DNA from 2 places in the Glutamicibacter sp. HZAU genome. Region 1 is predicted to be linked to the other one. Evidence: riboswitches for the same ligand, from Rfam matches in the RefSeq annotation. Region 1 holds a riboswitch; the other holds the start of a gene.
The links. Region 1 has a riboswitch for S-adenosylmethionine ahead of EKH49_RS11845 (acyl-CoA dehydrogenase family protein). Riboswitches for the same ligand answer to the same signal wherever they lie in the genome.
Positions count from the first base shown of each region.

Region 2: another riboswitch for S-adenosylmethionine. It lies ahead of EKH49_RS00780 (OsmC family protein); the one in region 1 lies ahead of EKH49_RS11845 (acyl-CoA dehydrogenase family protein).

Region 1 covers NZ_SCKZ01000006.1:437,853-445,716, reverse strand. Annotated here, with positions in the region: gene EKH49_RS11850 (acyl-CoA dehydrogenase family protein) at 1-464, opposite strand, end outside; gene EKH49_RS11845 (acyl-CoA dehydrogenase family protein) at 490-1,716, opposite strand; SAM riboswitch class I at 1,765-1,855, opposite strand; gene EKH49_RS11840 (SdpI family protein) at 2,072-2,428, shown strand; gene EKH49_RS11835 (GntP family permease) at 2,522-3,883, opposite strand; gene EKH49_RS11830 (CdaR family transcriptional regulator) at 4,176-5,237, opposite strand; gene EKH49_RS11825 (ABC transporter permease) at 5,599-7,362, shown strand; gene EKH49_RS11820 (ABC transporter ATP-binding protein) at 7,374-7,864, shown strand, end outside.
Region 2 covers NZ_SCKZ01000001.1:163,605-171,468, forward strand. Annotated here, with positions in the region: gene EKH49_RS00760 (glucarate dehydratase family protein) at 1-707, shown strand, start outside; gene EKH49_RS00765 (2-hydroxyacid dehydrogenase) at 701-1,672, shown strand; gene EKH49_RS00770 (MarR family winged helix-turn-helix transcriptional regulator) at 1,683-2,126, shown strand; gene EKH49_RS00775 (DEAD/DEAH box helicase) at 2,189-5,404, opposite strand; SAM riboswitch class IV at 5,545-5,666, shown strand; gene EKH49_RS00780 (OsmC family protein) at 5,698-6,249, shown strand; gene EKH49_RS00785 (L-idonate 5-dehydrogenase) at 6,327-7,382, opposite strand; gene EKH49_RS00790 (SDR family oxidoreductase) at 7,372-7,864, opposite strand, start outside.

The DNA of each region.
Region 1 (7,864 bases):
GAATAGTACTTGGTTCCATTGATCTTGAAGCCGCCCTCGCCGTCCGGGGTGACCTTGGTGATCACGTCCCCGACCTTCACGGTTCCAACCTCGGTCCACGAGTTGCCCACCAGTTCTCCGGCGGCGAAGCGGGCCAGCCACTTGTCGCGCCCCGGGCCTTCGGCGGCCACCAGCCGATCCTCGACGAAGGCGAAGTGCGCGCGCAGCGCCTGGGCGATATTGGAATCAGCGGCCGCAAGATCCACGAACAGCTCGAAGAGCTCAGGCAGGGTCGCCCCGGCCCCGCCGTGCGATTCCGGAACCCGGACGGCGCCGAAGCCGGCGGCCGCCAGGTCGGCCACCGCTTGGTAGGGCAATTCTCCGGTGCGGTCGCGTTCGGCAGCGCCCTGCGCGATGTCCGCGAAGAGCGGGGCAAAACGGGCTTTGAGCCCTGCAAGCCGAGTGCCAGTTGCAAGTACAGTCATCGTTGAATCCAATCCGTTCGAAATTCTAGGTGTAGAGCGAGAGCGGCTGGGATTCTCCGCGCAGGAAGTACGCGCCGACCTCGATCTTCTTGTAGTCCACCGGGTCATGCAGCGAGTGGGTACGCACGTTGCGCCAATACAAATCCAGGCCCACCGAGCTCGCGGTCGAGGATGATCCGGTCACTTCGAAGATCCGGTTCGCCACCTCGACGCCCACCTCGGTGGAGACCACCTTGGCTTCGGCGATTTCCACTGCCAGCGCGGCCCGCTCGGGCTGGGTGACGTCCCCGGCCTTGGACAGCAGCGCATCGAATTTCCGGCCGAGTTTCTCGGTCAGTGCAGCCACTGCGGCGGTGCGGGCCTTGAGCTCCCCGACGGTGCGCTGGAAAATCGGGTCTTGGGCGTAGGTGTCGGCCTGCGAGAACAGCCAGGCATTCTTGCGGCCCAGCAGGATCTGCTTGCCGCGCTGCAGCGCTCCTTCGGCGATGCCCAGGTAGAAGTTGGCGAATGCCAGCTGGATCCCCGGGGTGAGCAAGGTGGACACTGGTTCGTCGGTGACGAAACCGAGCAAGTCCTCGGCTTCAAGCCTGACGTTGTGGTACTTCAGCGAGTTCGAGGCGCTGAGCCGCTGGCCCAGGTAGTCCCAGTCGTCAACGATTTCCAGTCCTTCGATGTCGCGCGGCAGCACGAAGGCGAGAATCTGCCCGTCGTATTCCCCGCCCTGGACCAGTGCGTTGATGACGATGACCTCGCCAACACCGGAACCGGTGGAGAACCGCTTGGCCCCGTTCAGCCGGTACCCATCCCCTTCGACGCTCAGCGTCAGATCCGGGTCAACCGGATTAACCGAATCGCCCCAGAGCCAGCCGCCTTCCACGGTGCGTAGCCACCACTTGCCTTGCGCCTCCGCCGGAGCATAGAAGGCAATGCTGGACTGATTGATGTAGTGGTAGGCCAGTAGTTGCGCGATGGAGCCATCGGCCGCGGCCAGGATGCGGACCACCTCGAAGGCGGTTTCCCAGTGGGCTCCTGCTCCGCCGTATTCCGCAGGCACCAGGAGGTTCAGCAAGCCGGCCTCGCGCAGCAGCTGCACTTCGGCGAATGGCTGCTGGTTCTTGCGGTCGCGTTCCAGGGCGTCCTTGGCGAGCGTGCCTCCCACCTGTTGGGCAACTGCGCGCCACTGTTCCAGCTCGGTTTCGCTGGCGTTCCCGTAGTAGGGAACTCGGCGTAGTCCAGTGCTTTGTACGGTCATCTTCTTCTCCCTTGCGTTGCAGGTTCCGAAGGACGCAGGATCCCTGCGATTCCATCGATCCTGGCGTTAGCACTACCTGCCGGATGCAGGCTTACTGCGGCGTCGCGGAGCCAGGTCTCTCAGCCGCTCTGGATGGGTTGTGCTCCGAGTCAACCACTGCCGGCAGCAGTCTTGGAAGGGCACTGTCATACGAGGGAACGGCAGGACAAAATACGTCATCTTCGAGCCTCCTGCCTGCCTGATCGATGGCAGCGCGGCCTTCGTATGACACTTGCATGACGAAATCTGAACTCGGGAACTGCTCTGCCTCCGAATAGGATGGCTGTTCACGGCGAATAGTCAGAACAGGTGGAACGTGGATCCAGCAGGCGTCATCCCCTTCATGCTCGGGTTGATGGGCATCACTGTGGTGCCAGCGTTCCTCGCACCCATGGCCCGGGATGGAAAGCTCGCGCGCAATGCGTCCATCGGCATCAAGACGCGCCATACCTTGGCCAGCGACGAGGCCTGGCTGGCAGGGCATCGGCGGGCTGCGCCGCTGATGGCCGCGGCTACCTGGGCCGGCTGGGCCATGCTGGCCGGTGCAACGATTCTCTGCGTGCTGGGCCAGTTCGGTTTCGCCTTCGCCACAACCGGGGCCGGCTATCTCGCCGTCATCACGTTGCTGATGATCTCGGCCGCAAAAGCGAACAGGGCCGCGCGAGGCGTCTAGCCGGCATAGCCCGGCCAGTCTGCGGCCGCATAAAGAAACGGATCGCACCATCGGCAGATGGTGCGATCCGTTGTTTACTTGGCCAGCATCCTGCTACAGCAGTACGGCTCCCAGGAGCAGTACCGTCAGGAAGGCGGCGGTACCCTGGATGGCGGTCGCCACGCTCAAGGTCTTGTATGCGGTAATTACCGGAATGCGGCTGAGCTGCGAAACGACCCAGAAGTACGAGTCGTTGGCGTGCGAGACAACCATCGCACCGGCACCGACGGCCAGTACCGTGAGCACCATGCCCAGTTCCGAGCCCAGGCCCAAGGAGCCGAGCATCGGCGCGACCAGCGCGGAGGTGGTCACCATGGACACGGTGGAGGAACCCTGCGCGGACTTCAGCGCAGCGGCGATCAGGAACGGCACCGCCAGGCCCAAGCCCAGGCCGCTGAGCGAATCCGAAAGAATTGTGGTCAGATCCGAGGCCGCCAGCACCGCGCCGAAACCGGCACCGGCGCCGGTGATCAGCAAGATCGGGGCAGCGGTGCGCACGGCTTCATGCATCTGCTCGTTGAAGACCGACAGCTTGCTGTCGCCGCTGAGCAGGAAGGTTGAGGAGATCAAGCCGAAAATCAGCGCGATCACCGGAGTACCGATGAAGGAAAGGATTTCCAGGGCGATGCCCTCGCCGAACGGGAGCGAAGGCAGCTTCGCAATGGAGGCGGCGCAGATCAGCACGAGCGGAACCAGGATCGGCATGAAGGCCAACGCCGGGTGGGGCAATTTGCCGAAGCTTGCGCGCAGCTGCTCGTAGTCGAGTTCGGAGAGGTCGTCTTCGCCTTCACTGGGCAGCGGAGTCCACTTGGACTTGTTGAAACGGCTGGCGTAGGCCAAGCCGGCCAGCGCCGAGATGGCGGCAACTGGCAAGCCGACTGCGATGATCAGGCCCAGGTTGTCGGCAACGCCGATGCTCTCGGCTGCGGCCAGCGGTCCCGGAGTCGGAGGCACCATGGTGTGGGTTGCGTACAGGCCGGTCATCAATGCGATGGATGTCGCCAGCGCGGAAACTCCGGTGCGCAGGGTGATGGCTTTGCGCAGCGAGTTGAGCACCACGTACCCGGAGTCGCAGAAGACGGGAATGGAAACGATGTAGCCGATGATTGAGAGCGTCAGGTTGGGGAACCGCGTGCCCAGCACCTTGATCAGCGCATCTGCCATGGAGATCGCGGCGCCGGATTTCTCCAGGATGACGCCAATCATTGTTCCGAACAGGATCACCAGACCGATGTTGCCCATGGTGCTGCCGAAGGCCGTGGTGACCGTCGAGGCCACATCGGCCAACGGAATCCGGTAGGCGAAAGCGGCCAAGATGGCGGCGCCAATGAGGGCGAGGAATGGGCTGATCTTCAAGCGTGCCGTGACCATCACGATGGCCACGACAAGGATCAGCAGAACAAGCAGTTCATACACGGCGGGTTGGCTCCTTTGCCAATAACGGTAGTGCTCTGCGCCTGGCCCACGGCGGCAGAATCGGCGGACCAGCTCTGTCGGCAAAGCTGCTCAAGGCTTTGCCCGTTGGGCTAGATGCCTCCGTGCCGCCACGGAATTCGGGCGCAAAGATCGATCATCCTGCCAATATTAGGAAAAGCTGCCCCGGATGCCTATGGGCACACGACCATATTTGCCTGATTCTGGTCGGGGTAAATGTGTGCAAATATCCCGCTACTGCCACAACTGTCACCCGCACCCCCGTTCCCGGGTCCTAGAAAATATGCAGCTGCCCCAAGGCCACTCGCGCGTAAATCGCATGCTGGAGTTTCAGGGACTCGCTGGACTGCCGAATGTCCACACCACTGATCTGGCTGATCCGCTCAAGCCGTTGCACCAAGGTGTTGCGGTGAATATGCAGATCCGTGGCAGCCTGGCTCATCGATGCAGCCGTCGACACCACCAAGAGGGTTTTGGCCTGTTCCTCATTGAGCTGTTGCGCCGGGGCAGCCGCATGTTCCAGGCTGCGCGCTGGGGTGCGGGCGATAGCCACGGCAATTTCCCGGCTCCACATTCGGCGTTGGGCGTAGCGCGGCACGAGTGGCGGATAGCCCAGCAGCGCCCGCAGCGCCTCGGTTTCAGCCATGAGGTCCGCTGCCGTTTCCACCGGCATGGAGACGAGGAAACGCTCCTCATCCATGCGCTCTTCAGCGAAAGCGGGCTCGTGGGTGGCGCGTAGCCTCCAGTACGCACCGGAAAGGCTGATCCAAGACGTGCGATGGTGTTCCTTGGCCGGTTCTTCGAGCAAAGGATCCTCGACGCTTCGCGGGAGCCATGCTTCGATGCACTTGGGCCCGCGCAAGCCGTGGGCCGCCAGCGAGCGGTCGATGACTTCGGGGGCAACGCGGCCTGCGATCAGCGCAGAAATGATGTCTCGGGCCTCGGTCTCGCGGCGCGCACTGCGCGAGTGCTCGTAGTCCTGGGCGAAGAGCAATTGCACCGTCAAGGCAATCAGGCCGGCCAGCGGCTCCACCTCATGCGGAGCACCGGTCACGCCAACAACTCCGCACAGCTGGCCGTTCAGCGTCAGAGGGACATTGACCCCTGGCAGGGTTCCCGCGGAACCGTCAGCCTGGCTGACCCGGATGATGGCGTTGCGACTGATTGCCTCGGCGCTGCCGTCGTGGTGGGTGCCGATTCGCGCGGCATCGGTCGAAGCGATGATGACCCCGTGAGCATTCATGATGTTCACGTTGCGGTTGATGGTCGGAGCAATCGTGTCGACAACTTTCTGCGCCAATGCGCTGGCCAGCCGCGGTTGCTCCTTTTCGCTCATGAGCTCATCCTATCGGCTAGGGAGTGCACAAACATGAAACATAAGCGCACACAAGCAATCAAGGTTCCGGGCTGACAGCAACAGTTACTCGAAGCATCATCAATAAACCACCCGCAGTCACAGCCATGTGATCGCCATCACCAGCCAAGGGAACTGATGCGCCGCGGTAAAGCTAAAAAATTTTCCAAGTCAGAAAATACATTTATTGCTTGACAGTGCATTAGATCACACGCAATATGTTTATAAGCTTTCGGCCAAACAGCATCTCGGATATTTGTTGCGCTTGCCCGGATAGAAGACATGGGGAGTAGAAGTTGTGAGAAAAATCAGGTCGTCCGGGGCATTGCTAGCCCTCTTTCTCTTGTTTATCTGCGCTTTCTTCGGTTATCCGCTGGCAATGCTCATTTACGGCACTTTCCGCAGCGGACAACCGGGCACCGAAGGCTCGTTCGGCCTCGCCGGCATCGTCGATGCCTACGGTGATCCCGCGACATGGGAGACCCTGTGGGCCTCGGTCATCTATGCCGTTGCGGTGCAGTCCATTGGCATCATTGGCGGATTCATCTTTGCTTGGATTTCCATGCGGACCAAGACTCCTGCCGGCAAGGCCATCACCCCCGTCATGGTCACCATTTTTGCCATACCGACGCTTTTCTTCGCGATCAGCTGGGGCATGATGACCTCGCCTACCGGTTTGCTGACCCAATTCTTCGGTGTCTCCGCAGACGGCTCGCCACGCCTGGATGCGTATTCCTGGGCCGGTTTGATCATCGTCAGCGGGCTGAAGGCAATTTCGGTGATGTACCTATTGCTGCTCGGTCCGGTTCGTGCGCTGAACCGTTCGCTCGAAGAAGCCGCACTGCTCTCTGGTGCCAACCGTGTCCGGCTCTTCCTGGATGTAAACATCCCGATTCTGCTGCCGACCCTGTCCGGTCTGGCCATCCTCGGATTCGTTAACTCCCTAGGCCAGCTGGATGTCGCCCTGATCCTCGGCGTTCCAGCGGCAATCTATGTCTTCCCTACTCAGATTTATGATTTCCTGGCGACGACGCCCATCCGCTACGACTCGGCCAGCGCGTTGGCACTGTTGCTGATCGCCGTCATCTACATTCTGGTGGCCATCCGCTCCAAGGCCATCGGCAACCGCAACTTCATCACTGTGACCGGCAAAGCCTTCCGCATTGAGAAGGAAGAGATCGGCCGTTGGAAATGGGTCGGCTTCAGCCTGTTCATCGGATACGTCGGTGTCGCACTGGTGCTTCCGCTGCTCCAGCTGATCATCGGCTCCTTCCAACCGGTGCTGGGAGTTGCCGGCTTCACTTTCAAGCACTACATCGGACTGTTCGAGTCCTCGAAAGTCGTCCGGGCACTGGAAAATACCTTGATCATGGGTGTTGTCGGCGGGCTCCTCGCAACAATCCTGGCCGTGTTGATTACCTATGTCGCCCTGCGTAGCAAGAGCCGCTGGGCACAGGTGCCAGAACTCATCGTCTGGGCCGTGGTCGCGGTGCCGGGCATCGTCCTCGCCTTGGCCATCACGTGGGCATACCTCAGCATCCCGGGCCTGAAAAGCCTCTATGGCTCGATCTGGATCGTGCTGATTGCGCTGGTCATCGTGGTCACCCCCATCGCGCAGCGCGCCACTTCAGGCCCGGTGGGCCAGTTGGGCGTCGAGCTGGAGGAATCAGCCCGCATCTGCGGCGCTTCCGCGCCGAGGATGCTGCTGACCATCGTGGTGCCGCTGATCGGCCCGACCTTCCTGGCTTCCTGGTTCATCACCGGCGTGATGGCGGCGGGCAGCCTGGATATTCCGATCCTGCTTTCCAGCGCCAAGACAGAAACTGTATCGCTGCTGGTCTACAACTACTACACGCAACTAGGCAACGGCTCCACTGCCGCAGCGTTGCTGCTGTTGCTGCTGGCCCTGCTCGCGGTCGGTGGCGGTCTCCTCATGGCCATCGGCGCACTGTTCAAGAAGGCCAACGAGAGCAGGACCACCCGCCGCGGACGCCTTGTCGATACCGCAACACCCACCGATACCTTCGATCCAGCACTTTCCAAGGCCCTCGAAGCAGACAACGATCCAACCACCTTGCGTCGAGTCCCGACCTCCGTTTCCAAGTGATAGGAAATTCCATGGCACACGTCAGTATTGAGTCGCTAGAAAAAAAGTACTCGCCCAAAGCGCCAGCTGCAGTGGAATCACTGGACTTGGAAATCAAGGAAGGCGAATTCCTGACCCTGCTCGGCCCCTCCGGCTGCGGCAAAACCACCACCCTGCGCTGCGTCGCTGGCCTGGAACGCCCCACCGGCGGCCGCGTCTCCATCGGAGGCAAGGTCGTGGACGACCCGGCGCACCGCACCCACATCGCGCCGGACAAGCGTGACATCGGCATGGTTTTCCAGAGCTACGCCCTCTGGCCGCACATGTCGGTGGCCTCCAATGTCGCCTACCCGCTGAAGATGCGCAAAATCGGCATCGACGAACGCGCACGCCGCGTCCGCGAAGCACTGGACATGGTGGGCCTGTCAGAATATTCCAGCCGCATGGCCACCGATCTTTCCGGCGGCCAGCAGCAGCGCGTTGCCTTGGCCCGGGCCCTCGTGGCGACCCCTCAGCTGCTGCT
Region 2 (7,864 bases), on a different contig from region 1:
TGAAGCTCAAGGGCGGGGTCTTCCCGCCCGAGCAGGAGGCCGCCGCAATCGAAGCCCTGCACCAGGCCTTCCCCGAATTGCCGCTGCGTCTGGACCCCAACGGGGTGTGGAACGTGGCTACCGGAATCGAGGTGGGCCGGCGGCTGGACGGCGTGCTGGAATACCTGGAGGATCCGTGCCTGAGCGCGGAAGACAACGCCGCGGTGCGCCGGGCCATCCCGATGCCGTTGGCGACGAACATGTGCGTAGTTTCCTTCAATGACCTGCCCGAAGCGATCGAACGCAAAGCCATAGACATCGTCCTGTCGGACCACCACTTCTGGGGCGGACTCAGCCGTTCCGCGCTGCTCGCCGGCATCGCGCGCACCTTCGGCCTGAAGCTGTCCATGCATTCGAATTCGCATCTGGGCATCAGCTTTGCGGCGATGGTGCAGCTAGCTGCGGCGACCGAGAACATCGACTACGCCTGCGACACCCACTGGCCGTGGAAGCGCCCGGACGAGGATGTCATCCTCCCCGGGGCGCTGGAACTGGCGGGCGGTGCCGTCGCGGTGCCCGAGGCACCGGGCCTGGGGATCGAGCTTGCCCCGGAGGGGTTGGCACGGCTGCACCAGCAATATCTGGACTGCGGGCTGCGCGAACGCGACGACACCGGCTACATGCGCCGCATCGACCCGTCCTTCGAGCTGGCGAGCCCCCGATGGTAGCGCCGTTGCGGGTAGTCGTCACCGACGCCATCGTCGCCCGCTTCGAGCCGCTGTTCCGCAGCCTGTGCCCGCACCACGACTGGCACTTTGCCGCCTCGATGGCGCCGGGGCCGCAACTGGAACTGATAGCCGAGGCCGACGTGCTGGTCTGCGCCCGGCTGAGTGCCGAGCAGGCCGCGGCTACCCGCGCCGGGCTGGTTCATGTCACAGGTTCCGGCACCGACCGGCTGGCACTCGACCGGCTCTCCTCCGGCACCACGGTGGCGCGCACCGCGCATCACGAACGGGCCATCGCCGAGCACATCCTGATGGTCATCCTGGCCGCGCAGCGCCGCCTGCTTGAGGTCACCGCGCAGTTGCGCGCTGGCAGCTGGCAGACCCTGGCCACCGATCCGCAAACGCCGCTGCACCGTACGCTCGCCGAGCTGACCATCGGCTTCGTGGGGCTCGGTGCCATCGGCACGCAGGCCCTTGAACTCTGCGGCAGCCTGGGTGCCCGCTGCGTCGCCGTGCGACGCACCGTCCCGGAGCAGCTCCCGCCCCATGCGGCCTGGGTGGGCACCATGGATGCATTGCCACGCCTGCTGTCCGAGGCAGACGTGCTGGTGCTGTGCGTGCCGCTGACCGATGAGACCACCGGGCTGATCGGCAGCGAGCAGCTAGCCGCACTGCGCCCCGGGGCAGTGCTGGTCAACGTCGCCCGTGGCCCGGTGCTGGACCTGGCTGCGTTGCACGAGGCGCTGGATTCGGGCCGCTTGGGTGCCGCGGCGCTGGATGTATGGTGGCAGGCTCCGGAGGGTATGCAGGCACCGGAGGACACCCGGCGCCTTGCCAACCATCCCCGAGTCATCGCTACCCCGCATTATTCAGGCCATTCGAACGACACCTTCACCCGCCGGGTGCAGGAAATCTGTGCGAATATCGATGGCTACGCGAACTGCCTGCCCGTGCGAAACGCTGATTAGAATAGGAGTTATGCAAGAAGAAGAATTGATGCAGACGGTCGAAGAAGAATTCACCGCCATCTTATTGCGTGCCCGCCAGATGCTGATCCGCCGTGCCAAGATCATCCACCCGGATCTGCAGGACCCAGGGTACCGCTTGCTTGCAGTGGTCATCCGTGACGAGGCCCAGCAGCAGGGATCGCTCGCAGAGAAGCTGCGCTTGGACAAGGCAACCATATCGCGCCTCGTGCAGCACCTTGAATCCTTGGACCTTGTCACCCGTACCCAGGATCCTTCCGATGGCCGGGCCCAGCTGGTTTCGGCAACAGATATAGCCAAGGAAAAATGGCGTTCGAGCGGCAACACGCTGCGTCAGGAACTGCGCCGCCAGCTCAAGGAATGGGAAGCATCCGAACTGAAGAACTTCGGAGATCTCCTGCACCGCCTCAACCACAGCTTTGACGAAATTCTCTAAACCGCTAGAGGAGCCGAAGCCTTGGAAACCCTACAGTTTCCAAGGCTTCAGCTTTTTAAGCATCAATCCATCAGTGCCAAGAAATCATCGGCAGAAAGCGCAGCGCTCTGTGCTCCCTCGGCGGTGTCGCCCAAGACATCGTTGAACAGCTGAGTCTTCTTGGCCTGCAGCGCGAGCACCTTGGATTCGATGGTGTCCTTGGCTACCAAACGGTACACATAGACGGGCCGGGTCTGACCGATGCGATGAGCACGGTCAATCGCCTGTGCTTCGGCCTGGGGGTTCCACCACGGGTCAAGCAGGATGCAATAGTCCGCTGAGGTGAGGTTGATGCCGAATCCACCGGACTTCAGCGAGATGAAGAAGACCGGGAAATCCCCCTCGCTGAAACCGTCAATCAGTTCCTTGCGCTTGGGTCCACTGGTGGAGCCATCAAGGTAACCGTGCTCAATGCCCAGCTCCTCGGCGACGTCGCGTGCCTTGGACAGGAAGCTGGTGAATTGGCTGAAGACCAGGATCTTGTGTCCTTCGGAAACCGCATCCCCCATGAGCTCGCGCAGCATTTCCAGCTTCGCGCTGGGCGCATTGCCTTCGCCTACCAGCGAGGGATCCAAAGCCAGCTGGCGCAGCAAGGTCAGCGACTGGAGAATCTGGAACCGATTCGAATCAACATCGCCAACCAGGCCCAGCACTTCTTGCCGCACGCGCTGGAAGCGGCGGTCATAGGCTTTCCGGTGCCCTGGCTCCAGCTCGACTTCCAGGACCTGTTCGGTCTTTGCCGGCAGCTCGGGAACGACCTGTTCCTTAGTGCGGCGCAGCACGAACGGTCGCAGACGGTTCTTCAAGCGTTCCATCCGTTCCTGGTCCCCGTCGGCGATTGGCTTCTGGTAGTTGTCCTTGAAGGACTTCGCACCACCCAGCAGGCCAGGTGCGGCCAGCGAGACCAACGCCCACAGTTCCATGAGGTTGTTCTCCATGGGCGTGCCCGTGACCACGAATTTGCACGGCACCGGCAGCTGCCGGGCCTGCTTGTAGCCCTTGGACGCGTGGTTCTTCAGCTGCTGGGCCTCGTCCATGATCATCACGTTGAAACCGGCAGCCTCGAAATCCTCATAGGCCAAGCGGAAGATCGTATAGCTGGTCACCACCAGCTGCGCATCACCGATCTGCGCAGCCAAATCCTGCCCGCTCTTCTTTGCCGTAGAGGTAATGCCAGTGACGCTCATCTGCGGGGCAAAACGCTGAGCCTCATTGATCCAGTTGCCCACCACCGAAGTAGGGGCAAGCACCAGGAACTTCTGGCTGGGATCTTCAACGCGTGCCTGCTCCAGGCAGGCCAGCAGCTGGACGGTTTTGCCCAGACCCATGTCGTCGGCGAGGACTCCGCCCAGGCCGTGGGTGCGCAAGAAGTCCAGCCAGGACAGGCCGTGGCTCTGGTAGGGGCGCAACTGCGCATTGAAGGTATCCGAGAGCTCAACAGGCTTCATCTCTTCGCCGCTTTGCAATGCCTTCATGGTCTGCAGCCACTGGTTGTGCTGGGCTTCGATAATTCCCAGATCCACCAGTTCCTGCCACCAGTCGATGCTCAACTTGTGGATGCGAATCGTATCGCCCTGCACCGTGCCCAGCTCCCCTGCTTCGGTGATCAGCTGGCGCAGCTGGGCAAAGTCCGCACCATCAATCGGGATCACCGTCAGGTCATCGAGGATGAGGTATTCATCTTGCTTGGTCAGTGCTTCGAGCAGCAGCGCGAACGGCACCTTGATCTCGCCGAGTAGCACTTCCACTGACAGGTCGAACCAGTCCCCCGTGCTTTCACCCGCTTCGACGCTGACAGTCGCGGGGGCATCGCTGATCCGATATTTCGGCAGCCGATTCTGCTCCTCGATAATGACATCGGGATGCTCTTCCAGCAGCGGCAGTGCGTGGACCAGGAAGTCGATGGATTCAGAGGTGCTGAATTCCTTCGGAGGGAAAATCCCTGATGAGGTCAGCTGCCCCAGCGAACCCAGCTCGCCGAGCTTGTCCTGCACCGAAGCGGCAATTTCCCGTTCCACTGCCTGCTGGCGAGGCCCCTTGGTGGAGTACTCCCAGGAATAGCGCACGGTCAGCGGGGTTTGGATGCTCTCCAAGGACAGCTTGAGGCTGGGGCGCGCGGGAACCGGGATGCGGTAGCTTCCATCTTCGCTCTTCAGCGGCGCCATTAAGCGCAGCCGGTCCAGGTGCTGCCGCTCGAATAGCTCGATGGCTCCATCCGGGATGATGTGCGCACCGGATTCGATGAATGCCGCCAGTTCCTTTCTGACCGGTTCTGCGAACTGCGCGAAGCCGAGTTCCTTCGCTTTGGGCAACGGGCTGGAGGCGTAGGCCAGCAGGGTCGGCGGCGTGCCGATCGGCAGGAGGTGGTGGTGCTCTTCGTGCGGGCCGCGCAGCTTGCCTTCCATGCGCAGGCCCTGCTCAGTGCGGCGCACATCCACGTGGGCCATGGCTGGTTGCGCACTGAATTCCACCGGGAGCTTGGCAGCGGAACCGCCGTTGACGATCTGCACTCCGGCGTCGCGCAGGGCCTCGAAGGCATCCAGCAGGTCCTGGCCAGGCAGATCCATCAGCGAGATCCAGTCCTTGGGATCCCACGAATGCCGGTAGGTGTTCTGTTCCACGCGTTCACGCAGCCGGTCCAGTTCAACGACCGCTCGGCGCTGCTTCTTGGAGAAGCGCTCATCGAAGGCGACGTTGCGCCAGCTGACTCCAGTCTGGACCCAGGGGCTCTTGGTGCCCCGGCGGGCCGGCCGCGCCTGCAAGGTCAGCGCGTCCTCGCCTCCGTAACGGGGTTCGCTGACCACTTTCAGGATCAATCCCAGCGGTTCCTCGTCAATCAGTTGCTCATCTGGAATTGCTGGAAGCAGACGGTCAAGGGTCCGTTCCCACTGCGGCTTGCTGTTGCGTTTCCATGCGAAAGGGTCCACCCCGGAGTCGGAGACGAAGAAGCCCTGGTCCTCTTCGGTGGTGACCTCAATGAGCAAGGCGGCGACATCCTCGCAGGATTGAACGCCCGGATGCTTGCTGCAGAAGCTGGTGAAGCTGATATTGCCGCGGTTGATTTGCAGCTCGGCCATCACCGATTCGCGCAGCACCATTGCCGAAATGCGGGTATATCCCGGCTTCATGTCCCGGTGGACGATCTCCACTTTTCCGGAATCGCAGAGGAACTGGCCCAGGTTGTATTCGGATTCGGTCACCAAGGTCTGGGCCGCAGAAAGTGTCAGCTGGAATTCCATACTCGCCGTTCATTGTTCGTGCAGTGGGTGCCCGAGAGCTCGATTCCATCTTAGCGAGCAGCCAGACAAGTTGCCCGATGACGAAAAGTTACCCCTGCCCTTTACGCGCTGGCACCGCAGCCGATAGAAAAGAACCACAGAATCACGAGTTCCGCTCTTTGAGCCCTGGCTGAGTGGACGGCAACCCTCCTGCGTCATTGTGCGGGGTGCCCCAGGTGAAGATTCGACGCATCTTGAACGCCAAGGTGCGTAAGCGATGGCGCCCCTTGCGCCAGAAAGGGGATTAATTCCTCATGTCTAATGCAGCATCTACCCTGACCGTATCCGAAGACCGCGCACAGCGCCTGCAGGAAGCAGGCAAGGGCTGGGGCGAACGCATCTCGGCGGCCCCGCAAAGCGCCAAATTGACCTTTACCGTTCAGGGCGAGGGTTTCGATTCGGTAGCCAGCAACATTGTCTCCGGGAAGCACACTTTCCAGGTCGACGAGCCAGCTGCCCTGGGTGGCAACGACGTGGCCGCCAGCCCGGTGGAATATGCGCTCGGCGCGCTGATCTCCTGCCAGGTTGTGGTCTACCGCTTGTATGCCCAAAACCTTGGCATCCAGGTGGACGACGTGAAGATCCAGGCCAATGGCCACCTCGATGTCCGTGGCCTCCTCGGCATTGACAAGTCCATCCGCCCGGGCTTCTCGTCGGTGGAACTGGACATCCAGATCGCCGGCCCGGAATCGGCCGAACGCTATGAAGAACTGCGCCAGGCAGTGGATGCCCACTGCCCGGTACTGGATCTGTTCGCCAACCCGGTACCGGTGCGTACCGCGGTGAGCATTGCAGCGGCCAATTAACGTCCGCTAAACCAAACAAGTAGCCGCCGCGGGCCCTGGCTTCGGGGCTGCGGCGGCGCACTTGCGGTAAAGGCGGGCTACTTCCCGAGGAAGTTCAGCAAGACCTTGCCGGACTTCGAAGAATTCTTGGCTGTTTCAAAGGCTTCGAGGCCCTCGGCCACCGGGAATTCGTGGGTTACCGCCGCGGAAATCTGCAATGAGCCATCGGCCAGGGCAGCAAGCACTTGGTCGATTTCGCCGTTGAAGCGGAAAGACCCGGCAAGTTCCAGCTCGCGGGTAATCGCCAGGGAAATCAGTGCAGGTTGCTCTCCCGAAGGCAGCAACCCGACCATGACCACGCGCCCGCCGCGCACAGCACCGCGCACCGCCGAGGCCAATCCGCGGTAATTGCCGCTGGCCTCGATCACCACATCGGCGTTCACCTTGGCAATCGCCTCCTGGTCATCGGCACGCAAGGTGGATGTGGCACCCAGTTCCTTGGCAATTTCCAGCGGCTTATCGTGCATGTCCACCGCGATGATTTCCTCGGCTCCGGCACGCTTGAGCACGGCCACGGCCAGCGCTCCGATCGGGCCAGCGCCAATGACCAACGCCTTCTTGGCGGCAACCTCGCCGGCTCGCGATACCGCGTGCCAGGCCACTGCGGCTGGCTCGGCCAGCGCAGCGTCGCGCAGCGACAGTCCGGCAGGCAGTTCGCGAAGCATCCGGGAGGGCAGATTCACCTCGCGCGCAAAGGCGCCCTCGGTATGCGGGTAGCGGGCAGCCGAGCCCAGGTAGGTGCATCCCGGTGAAAGGTTCGGGCAGGCCTCCGGATAAGGTTCCCCGGTCTCCCCTGGTGTTGCAGGGTGCACCGCAACTTTGGTTCCGGCTGGCGGACCGCTGCCGTCGGCGGCAGCCTGGATGACGGTGCCGACGATCTCGTGCCCCAGAACCATCGGGGCCTTGAGGATGGATTCCCCAGCGGCTCCGTGGCTCCAGTAGTGCAGGTCCGATCCGCAGATGCCTCCGTAGGCGATGGCTACGCGTGCCTCATTTGCTGCCGGTGCTGGCAGCTCGATCTGCTCGATGCGCAGGTCCCCGGCCGCGTGCGCCACGACGGCCAAGGTCCTGTTGGACAGGGCGCTAGACGACAACGCTCATGCCTCCGTCGATGAAAATGGTTTGCCCGTTCACGTAGTTCGATCCACCCGAGGCCAACCACACTGCTGGGCCCGCTAGGTCCTCGACGGTTCCCCAACGGCCAGCCGGGGTGCGGCCCAGGATCCAGGAGTTGAATTTCTCGTCATCCACCAGATTCTGCGTCATTTCGGTGTGGATATAGCCCGGTGCGATGCCGTTGATCTGAAGTCCTGCTCCGGCCCATTCTGCGGTCATGGCGCGGGTGAGATTGCGCAGTCCGCCCTTGGCCGCGGTGTAGCCGGAGATGGTGGGTCGGGCCAGGTCGGTTTGCACCGAACAGATGTTGATGATCTTGCCTTCGCCGCGTTCTACCATGCCACGTGCGACTTCTCGGCCTACTAAGAAGGCGCTGGTGAGGTTGGTATCGATCACGCGCTGCCAGTCGGCGACTTCCAGTTCCAGCATGGGCACGCGGTGCTGGATGCCTGCGTTGTTC